3 regions of the Arthrobacter sp. RAF14 genome follow, and region 1 is predicted to be linked to each of the others. Evidence: riboswitches for the same ligand, from Rfam matches in the RefSeq annotation. Region 1 holds a riboswitch; each other region holds the start of a gene.
What was found. A riboswitch is a leader RNA that binds a small molecule or an ion and turns the genes downstream of it on or off. The one in region 1 is predicted to bind thiamine pyrophosphate.
Positions count from the first base shown of each region.

Region 2: linked by a shared signal. The riboswitch ahead of AB4Y75_RS12775 (ECF transporter S component) and the one ahead of thiC (phosphomethylpyrimidine synthase ThiC) in region 1 are both predicted to bind thiamine pyrophosphate.
Region 3: linked by a shared signal. The riboswitch ahead of thiO (glycine oxidase ThiO) and the one ahead of thiC (phosphomethylpyrimidine synthase ThiC) in region 1 are both predicted to bind thiamine pyrophosphate.

Region 1 covers NZ_JBFREG010000001.1:998,698-1,001,965, forward strand. Annotated here, with positions in the region: gene thiC (phosphomethylpyrimidine synthase ThiC) at 1-1,526, opposite strand, end outside; TPP riboswitch at 1,520-1,626, opposite strand; gene AB4Y75_RS04690 (amidohydrolase family protein) at 1,730-2,857, shown strand; gene AB4Y75_RS04695 (VOC family protein) at 2,885-3,268, shown strand, end outside.
Region 2 covers NZ_JBFREG010000005.1:103,138-106,405, forward strand. Annotated here, with positions in the region: gene AB4Y75_RS12765 (TetR family transcriptional regulator) at 1-10, opposite strand, end outside; gene AB4Y75_RS12770 (DsbA family protein) at 79-786, opposite strand; TPP riboswitch at 1,281-1,401, shown strand; gene AB4Y75_RS12775 (ECF transporter S component) at 1,446-2,060, shown strand; gene AB4Y75_RS12780 (ABC transporter ATP-binding protein) at 2,063-3,268, shown strand, end outside.
Region 3 covers NZ_JBFREG010000001.1:663,308-666,575, forward strand. Annotated here, with positions in the region: gene AB4Y75_RS03165 (DUF805 domain-containing protein) at 1-288, shown strand, start outside; gene AB4Y75_RS03170 (DUF805 domain-containing protein) at 393-1,058, shown strand; gene thiE (thiamine phosphate synthase) at 1,132-1,794, opposite strand; TPP riboswitch at 1,822-1,938, shown strand; gene thiO (glycine oxidase ThiO) at 1,934-3,136, shown strand; gene thiS (sulfur carrier protein ThiS) at 3,133-3,268, shown strand, end outside.

The sequences.
Region 1 (3,268 bases):
TCATCGTGGAACGCTTCGGCGGTGGCCGGATCCAGGGACAGCGAGAACTGGTCCCGCCAGCGGAATTCGAACCGTGCCTTGGAGAGGGCGTCGTCGCGCTCGTGCGCTCCGGGGTGCCCCTTGGCGAGGTCCGCCGCGTGGGCGGCGATCTTGTAGGTGATGACGCCGGTCTTCACATCGTCCTTGTTCGGCAGGCCCAGATGCTCCTTGGGCGTGACGTAGCAGAGCATCGCGGTGCCATAACGGGCGATCTCGGTGGCTCCGATGGCCGAAGTGATGTGGTCGTAGCCCGGCGCCACATCGGTCACGAGCGGACCGAGTGTATAGAACGGCGCCCCGTCGCAGAGTTCCTGCTGGCGCCCCACATTCTCGCGGACCAGGTGGAACGGGATGTGCCCCGGTCCTTCCACCATCACCTGCACGTCGTACTCCCACGCCCGCTTGGTCAGTTCGGCGAGCGTGTCCAGTTCGGCGAACTGTGCGGCGTCGTTGGCATCCGCGGTGGATCCGGGCCGCAGCCCGTCACCCAGGGAGAACGCGACGTCGTACTGCGCGAAGATCTCACAGAGTTCGTCGAAGTGCGTGTACAGGAAGTTCTCCTGGTGGTGCGCCAGGCACCAGCCGGCCATGATGGATCCGCCGCGGGACACGATCCCGGTGACGCGGTCCGCCGTGAGCGGCACGTACCGCAGGAGCACTCCGGCGTGGATGGTCATGTAGTCCACGCCTTGCTCGCACTGTTCGATCACGGTGTCCCGGAAGACCTCCCAGGTGAGCGCCGAGGCGTCCCCGTTGACCTTCTCCAGCGCCTGGTAGATGGGCACGGTTCCGATCGGCACGGGGGAGTTCCGCAGGATCCACTCGCGGGTGGTGTGGATGTCGTCTCCGGTGGAGAGATCCATGACCGTGTCGGCGCCCCAGAGGGTGGCCCAGTGGAGCTTGTCGACTTCCTCGGCGATGGAGCTCGTGACGGCGGAGTTGCCGATGTTCGCGTTGATCTTGACCAGGAACGCCTTGCCGATGATCATCGGCTCGGATTCCGGGTGGTTGATGTTGGCGGGGATGATCGCGCGTCCGGCGGCCAGCTCGGAGCGGACCAGTTCCACGGGGCAGTTCTCACGGAGCGCCACGAACCTCATCTCCGGTGTCACGATCCCGGCGCGGGCGTAGTGCATCTGGGTCACCCGCCGGCCCGGCCGTGCACTGAGCGGTGGGCGCTGCGCACCTCGCCACTCCTGGGAGGCGGCGCCACGGCGTGCGGCGGAGCGGCCGTCGTCGAGCAGATCACGCCGTCGGCCAACATATTCCTGCACGTCGTCACGGGAATGGATCCACTCTGCGCGCAGCGGCGGTAGTCCGTGCTCGGGCTCGCTGCCCGGCCCCACTGTGCGGTAGGCCTGGAACGGCGCGTTGGCCGTCCCGTCGGGGGAGTCCTCCAGCCGGATACTCGTCACGGGCACGGCGATGCCGTCGTCTCCCGGGAGGAATTCCAGGCTGTGGGCAGGGGATTGCTGCAAGGATTTCATCGGTACTCACTTCCTTCGCCGGCATTACCCGGTCAGGTTCTACGGTCCGGACAGTGACAGTCCGATCTCAGCCCCTCCTGGGACACCCGTGTGGTCGCGAACACCGTAACACGACCCCAGGGACGGAGGCCCGGAACCGTGTGGTGCGGACTGTCATCTCCCGTGCAGAGCCCCTCTGACCTACGCTTGAATCCATGCCGGACATGCGACGCCATCCAGTCATCGAGTTCACGGGTCCCGTTCTGCTCGGACCGGACGATGAAGCGCTCGGACTCTGGTCCGTGGACGGGCGGCTGACCTTCTGCATGCCTGCGGTGGAACCGGACCTCACTCTGGACGGCTGGGTGGTTCCCGGGCTGGTGGACGCGCATTGCCACATCGGCCTGGTGGCCGGTGGCGCTGCGGATGAGCCCACCACGCTGGCGCAGGCACGTGCAGATCTGGCCGCGGGAACGCTCCTGGTGCGCGACGCCGGGTCCCCGGCCGACACGCGCTGGCTGACCGGCCGTGCGGACGCGCCGCACATCATCCGGGCCGCGCGTCATGTCGCGGCTTCCCGCCGTTACCTGCGCGGCCTCGCTCTCGAGGTCGAGGACCGGGATCTGGTGGCGACGGTGCGTGAGCAGGCCCGATTGTCCGTGGCCGCGGACCCGAGGGGCTGGGTGAAGCTGGTGGGTGACTGGATCGACCGCGACGCCGGGGATCTTCGCCCGTCGTTCCCGGCCGAGCTGGTGGCGGAGGCGATCGCCGCGGCCCACGAAGAAGGGGCCCGCGTGACGGCGCACTGCTTCGGCGAGGAGGTCCTGGACGACGTGATCGCGGCCGGCATCGACTGCATCGAACACGCCACGGGACTGCAGCCCGAGCATCTGCCGCAGCTGGTCGAAGCGGGCATCCCGATCGTCCCCACCCTGGTCAACATCGCCACGTTCCCGGACATCGTGGCTCAAGCCCAGCCGAAGTTCCCCGTGTACGCGGCGCACATGCACGCTCTGTGGGAACGGCGCTATGACAATGTGGCGCGAGCCTACGCTGCGGGAGTGCAGGTCTTCGCCGGCACGGATGCGGGCAGCGTGATCGCCCATGGCCGGATCGCGGACGAGGTCGCGGAGCTGCACCGGGCGGGCCTTCCTTCGGTGACGGCGCTGGACGCCGCCTGCTGGTCCGCGCGGGAATGGCTGGGTGCGGAGAACCTGGAAGAGGGCGCCCCGGCCGACGTCGTGTTGTACGCGCAGGATCCGCGGCGGAACCTGGGAACTCTCGCCGCACCCCGCCGAGTGGTCCTCAATGGCGACCTTCCGGGGGATCACCGCGTCGCCGGTATGGAATAAATTGAAGCTTCAAGTAATTTTAAGGGTATGAACACTTCGCTTCCGCAGTCCCAGGACCTCCTTCCCGCCGATCTCAGCATGGGAACGGTCATGCTCAAGGTCGCCGACATGAACCTCATGAGCGACTACTATCAGCGCGCGCTCGGCCTGGAAGTTCTCGCGGAGCAGGACGGCGGGCTCGCGCTGGGCCGCGGGACGTCCACCCTGGTGCACCTGGCCCCCGCCGCCGGCCTTCAGCTGCCGGGCAGGGGAGAGGCCGGTCTCTTCCACACGGCACTCCTCTTCGAAGACCAGGCCTCACTCGCCGCCACCCTGGCCACGGCGGCCTCCTATGACGCGCGGCTCTTCCAGGGCAGCGCGGACCACTTGGTCAGCCAGGCGTTCTACTTCGGTGACCCCGAAGGCAACGGC
Region 2 (3,268 bases), on a different contig from region 1:
TGGAGTCCATGGTTTCATGCTACGGCAATTTGTGCACCCAGTGCAATTAGGGGACCGAGTGCAATGTTGAGGGGGAGATCACTTCCCCAGAACCTCGTCCAGCGGTGCCTTCAGGGTGTTGTAGTCGCTCGAATCGACCGGCAGCAGCTGACCCTCCAGCACCAGGGACGGGGTGCCGCGGAGGCCGAGCTCCTTGGCGTCGTCGAGGTCGCGCTGGACGCGGTTCGCGATGGCCGGGGAGGTGAAGTCCTTGTTGAAGCGGTCCATGTTCAGGCCCAGCTTGCGGGCGTACCCCGTGAAGGTCTCGGCCTGGCCGGAGGTGGACTTGGCCCAGTCGGCCTGCTTGCTGAACACGAGGTGGCCCATCTTCTCCAGGGCGCCCTGTTCGGCCGCGGCCTCCACGGCCTTCGCCGCCAGCGGCGCGTTCTGGTGCATGGGCAGCGGGAAGTTGCGCACCACGATCCGCACCTGCGAACCGTATTCCTTCGTGGCGCGCTCGATCAGAGTGTCCATCTTGGCGCAGTACGGGCACTGGTAATCGGTGAAGAGCACCAGGGTCGTCTTGGGCTTCGCCGGATCGGTGAGGGTCCGGGCGTCCGTGGGAACCAGTTTCGCCATGAGCGCCGCGGATGGCGTGGCCGGTGCGGTGCCGGCTGCGCTCGCGGACGGCACCGGAGCGCTCGACGACGACGGCGCCGCGCAGGCTCCCAGCATCCCGGCCGCGACGACCAGGGACAGCGAGGCGAGGAGGGTCTTGGCGGTCGATCCGGGCTTCTGGCTGCGCATCAGTCTTCTTCCATCGTCACGTTCGGCTTGCGAGTGAGCCTAACGAGCGCGTCGTGAGGGGGCCAAGTTTCGTGAGGCGGGCAACAGGGGGCGAGCGGTTCCTCGGTGCCGTGGACCGGGGGTGGCGCGGGGGGAGGTGAGATGGTGCGGGCGCGGGGCAGAGTTGGGTTGCACGGGCACGGGCACGGGCACGGGCACGGGCACGGGGCGCCGAATGTGGGCGATCGTGCGCCGAGCGATGCCGAGTCCGCTATGGATGGGGTGAGTTCGCTACCAGTTGTAGCGAACTCACCCCCTCCATAGCGGACTCACGAGTGGGTGGAGTGCGCGGTCGGCGGGGTGCGCGGTGGGCGGGGAGCGCACCCGGACCCCGCCCCGACTCCGGTGCCCCAGCCCGCCCGGCGCCGGCCCGGGCTCACCCCGCCCCCGCACCCCGGGAATGTGACAGCGGAGCCTCCGCCGGCGTTGTCGGGCGGGTATAAACTGAGTGACACAACGAACGACAGGGGAGCGCCGCCACCGCAGGGTGTGTGGGCGCTGAGAGTGCGGAGCAACCGCAGACCCTCGAACCTGATCCGGCTAGTACCGGCGCTAGGGAGTCGAGCATCTCAGAACGTGCCTCCGGGCACCTCCCCTCCTGTAATCCCAGGAGGATGACAATGACTACTCAGGCTATTGCGCAGCGTCGTGGCTGGCGCGTGGTGGACATCGTGGTGGCGGCGCTGATCGCCGTGGCCGGGGGCGTGCTGTTCTGGGCCTGGTCCCAGGGCGCGAACCTGATCACCCCGCTGACCGCCGCCTACGCCCCGCTTTCCGGCCTCTACGCCGGTGGCTGGATGATCCCGGCCGTGCTCGGCGGGCTCATCATCCGCAAGCCCGGCGCCGCTCTCTTCTGCGAGGCCGTCGCCGCGAGCGGTGAGCTCATCATGGGATCGCAGTACGGCCTCACCGTGCTGATCTCCGGGCTGCTGCAGGGCCTCGGCGCGGAGCTGATCTTCGCCGCGTTCCTCTACCGGAAGTTCAACCTGCCCACCGCCGTGCTGGCGGGCGCGGCCTCCGGCCTGTTCTGCGGCCTCAACGACTGCTTCCTGCCCTGGGGCTGGAACATCGCCTACGACGGCACCGCCAAGTTCCTCTACATCCTCTTCTGCATCATCTCCGGCGCCGTGATCGCGGGCGCCGTCTCCTGGGTGGCCACGCGAGGCCTGGCCCGGACCGGCGCCCTGTCCTCCTTCGCGTCCCGCAAGGCCGGTGCCGAGCCGGTCTTCGGCTGAGCATGGCCTCTTTCGCCAGCGCCGTGACCCCGGCCCGGGTCACGGCCCGCGACTGGGGCTGGCGGCATGGCGGGCGCAGCCGCGCCGCCGTGGCCGGGCTCGACCTGGACCTGGAACCGGGGGAGAAAGTCCTCCTGCTGGGTCCGTCCGGCGCGGGCAAGTCGACGCTGCTGCACGCCCTGGCCGGTGTTCTCGGCTCGGCGGAGGACGACGACGCCGACGAGTCCGGCGCGCTGCTGATCGACGGCCGCTCTCCCCGCGACGCCCGGGGCCGGGCCGGATTGGTGCAGCAGGATCCGGAGACCCAGGTGGTGCTCGGCAGGGTGGGCGACGACGTGGCCTTCGGCGCGGAGAACCTCGCGGTGCCTCCCGCCGAGATCTGGCCCCGCGTACGCCAGGCCCTGGAGGATGTCGGGCTCGGGTCCCTGCCGCTGGACCACCCGACGCACGCCCTGTCCGGCGGCCAGAAGCAGCGCCTGGCGCTCGCCGGGGTGCTCGCCATGCGTCCCGGACTGGTCCTGTTGGACGAGCCCACCGCCAACCTCGATCCCGCCGGCGTGCTGGAGGTCCGGGACGCGGTGATCCGTGCGGTGACCGCCTCAGGCGCGACGCTGCTCGTGGTGGAGCACCGGGTGGAGGTCTGGAAGGACGCCGTGGACCGCGTGGTGGTCCTCGGGGCAGGGCCCGACGGGCCGTCCGGGATGGTGGCCTCGGGTGATCCCGACACCGTCCTCGAATCCCAGGGCGAGGCCCTGGCGGCCCAGGGAGTCTGGATCCCCGGCCGGGTTCCGGTGCTGACGGGTGCGGCGCCCGGTGCCGGAATGCCTTCGTCCTCGTCTTCTCCCCTCTCCTCGTCCGGCGACGTCGTGCTTCTGGAGGCCAGGGACCTGGCGGTGAGCCGGGCCGCGGTCTCGCGCCGCGGTTTCGGGTCCCGGAAGGCCGCGCCCGTGCTGAGCGGCGTCGAGCTGGATCTCCGGGCCGGCCGCGCGCTCTCGGTGACCGGACCCAACGGCGTGGGCAAATCGACCCTGGCCCTCACGCTGGCGGGCCTGCTTACCCCGGCCGCGGGCGCCGTCGTCGGTTCGTCCGAGCTGCTGGCCGCGGGGGAGGCCGTGCCCCGGCGTCCCGAGCCATACCGCTGGAAGGCGAAGGAACTGATCACGCGGATCGGGACGGTGTTCCAGGAACCCGAGCACCAGTTCGTCACC
Region 3 (3,268 bases), 340 kb from region 1:
TCGCTGGGCGGGGTGCTGTCGGACTCCTCGCGGACCGGGTATCGCAGCCGGGACCTCGATGTCGTGTGGAGCGCGCCCCTGGTGGCCGGAATCGTCCTGTCCATCCTCTTCATCCTCGTGGCGCTGGCCCTTCTGATCCCGGGACTTGCGCTCAGGGTGCGCCGCCTGCACGACGCCGGGTACAGCGGCTGGTTCATCCTGCTGAGCCTCGCGCCGTTCGGTTCGGTGGTCGTCCTGGCGCTCCTGGCCATGGAAAGCAGCCCGGAAGGGATGAAATACGGCTATTGACCCTGTTCAATGGGGAGTTTTCCCCATTGAGCCCCACGAGCATGTGGTGGAGACTGTACGTTAAGGAAGCATCAAGCGCACCCAGTGATGGAAAGAACAGGACCATGACGCAACAACCCGATTGGCAGAACAACAACGGCGGTCAGCCGCAGCAGCCGAACTACGGTCAGCAGCCTCCTCAGGCGCCCCAGTACGGCCAGCAGCCGCCGCAGGCCCCGCCGGCCCCCCAGTACGGCCAGCAGGGCTACCAGCAGCAGCCCGCCAGCCCCTACGGCCAGCCCGCGTACAGCGGTGGCCTCTACCCGCCCTACGTCCCGCGCCCGAGCGTAGGGTTCTCGCAGGCCATCAAGATGGGCTTCGCCAACTACGCCAACTTCAAGGGCCGTGCCAGCCGCAGCGAGTTCTGGTTCTGGTACCTCTTCCAGGCTCTCGTCGCGGGTATCCCCGTCGGCATCGGCTACGGCCTCCTCATCGGTGGTCTGGTCTCCCAGTCCGCGTATTCGGATTCCTCCACCGGCTACAGCTCGTCGTCGGATGTCGCCTTCACCGGCACCATGGTGTTCGGCACCATCCTCATGATCATCGGCGGCATCATCAGCCTGGCGCTCCTGGTGCCGTTCATCGCCGTCGCGTGGCGCCGTCTGCACGACGCGGGCTTCCCCGGCCCGATGTTCTTCCTGTCGCTCATCCCGTATGTGGGTGGCATCATCCTCATCGTGCTGTGCGCCATGCCCAGCAAACCCGAGGGCATGAAGTACGAGATCCAGTAGTCCCCGTACTGCAACGCCACGGCCCCTGCCCTTCGCGAGAAGAGGACAGGGGCCGTGGCGTTTAACGGAGAGGTCAGGCGTCCGGCAGCTCGGCCAGCAGGCGCCGCGCGGCATCGGCGGGATCGGAGGCCTCGGTGACGGCGCGGACCACCACCACGCGGCGCGCTCCGGCCTCGACCACCTGGGCCACGTTCGCGTGGTCGATGCCGCCGATGGCGAACCACGGCACGGTGGTGCCGGTGCCCGCCGCATAGCGGACCAGGTCGAGGCCCACCCCGGCGCGGCCGGGCTTGGTGGGCGTCGCCCAGAGCGGCCCCACGCAGAAGTAGTCGGTCTCGCCGCGGGCCGCGGCAGCGAGGGCGGTGTCCACCTGCTCCGGCGCATGGCTCGAAAGGCCCAGCACGACGTCGTCGCCCAGCAAGGACCGCGCGGCGGGCAGCGGGAGATCCTTCTGGCCGAGGTGCAGCACCGGGCTGCCGGACAGACGGGCGATGTCCGCGCGGTCGTTCACGGCCCAGAGCTTCCCATGCCGTTCGGCCGCCTCCCGCAGCACGGCGAGGAGCTCGAGTTCCTCGGCGGCTTCGATGGCCTTGTCCCGCAGCTGGATGATGTCCACGCCGCCGGTGTACGCGGCATCGACGAAGTCCGCGAAATCGCCGCGACCGGCTCGTGAATCGGTGCAGACGTACAGCCGCGCGGCGGTCAGAGACGCTGTCGCATTTGCTCGGTTAACCATGGGCTTCAGCCTAGTTCCTCTACACTGGAGCGGTACTGCGGGAGCCGGAGCGGATGGTCATATTCGCCGGCTGAGAGGGCTTGAGCGCCGACCGCCACACCTGATCCGGTTAGCACCGGCGTAGGGAAGGACGAGGAGCATGGACCAGGAGACGGCCGACGCCGCGGTGATCGGCGCGGGCATCGTGGGACTGGGCATCGCGTGGACGCTCCTCCGGTCCGGTCGCCGGGTGACCCTCATCGATCCCTCACCCGCCCGGGGCGCGACATTCGCCGCCGCCGGCATGCTGGCCCCGGTCAGCGAATACCACTATCAGGAGGAGAACCTCCTCACCCTGACGCTCGAATCGGCAGCGCTCTGGGAGGGCTTCGCCGCGCCTTTCGGGCCTCTCAGCGGGTACCGGGCCACACCCACGCTCGTGGTGGGGTTCGACGCCGCCGACCGGGCCGCGCTCGCGGATCTGCAAGCGGTTCAGCGGGCGCACGGCCTCGACGTCCAGGCGGTCCCGCTCCGGGAGGCCCGCCGGATGGAGCCGCTGCTTTCACCCCAGCTGTCCGGGGCCTTCCTCACCCCCGGCGACCACCAGGTGGACCCGCGAGTCCTGCACGCCAGGATGCTGGAGGCCTTCCGCCAGGCGGGCGGGACGGTCGTGGAGGAACGTGCGGAAGCTCTGCGCTGGTCGGCGAACGACGACGACGGCGGCGCTTCCGCCGACCGGGTGACGGGGGTGCTGCTCGCCTCCGGCCGTGTTGTCACTGCGGTCGAGGTCGTGGTGGCCAACGGCCTCGCATCGCCTGAGCTGCGGGGGTTGCCGGACGGGCTCGATCTGCCCCTGCGCCCGGTGCACGGGGACATCCTCCGGCTGCGGGTGCCGGAACAGCTGCGGCCCTTCCTGACCGCGACGGTGCGCGGCTCGGTCCGCGGGGTACCCGTCTATCTGGTGCCCCGCGAGGACGGCACCGTGGTGATCGGGGCGACCCAGCGGGAGGATGGGCAGTCCGGAGTCTCCGCCGGTGGGGTGCACCAGCTCCTCCGCGACGCGCAGTTGCTGGTCCCCGCCGTGGCGGAACTCGAGCTCGATGAGATCACGGCGCGGGCGCGGCCCGGGACGCCGGACAATGCACCCCTGCTCGGCCGGGTGGCCTCCGTCGGGGGCGGCGAGGTGGCCGGTCTGGTCATCGCCACCGGATTCTTCCGCCATGGCGTCCTGCTGACGCCGGTGGCGGCACGGGCGGTTCTGCATCTGCTCGATGGACATGACGACGGGCGCTGGGCGGCCTTCCGGCCGGACCGGTTCAGCCCGGCACTTCTGAAGGAGACGACTGTGGAGGCTCACGCATGAACATCACCGTGAACGGCGAACAGCGCGCCGTGGGGGAGGACGCCACCGTGGCGGTCCTGGTCACCCAGGTGACGGGCCGCGAGATCCTGGCGGACGGCCGCGCGGCGGACGGGCGCCGTGTGGGGATGGCGG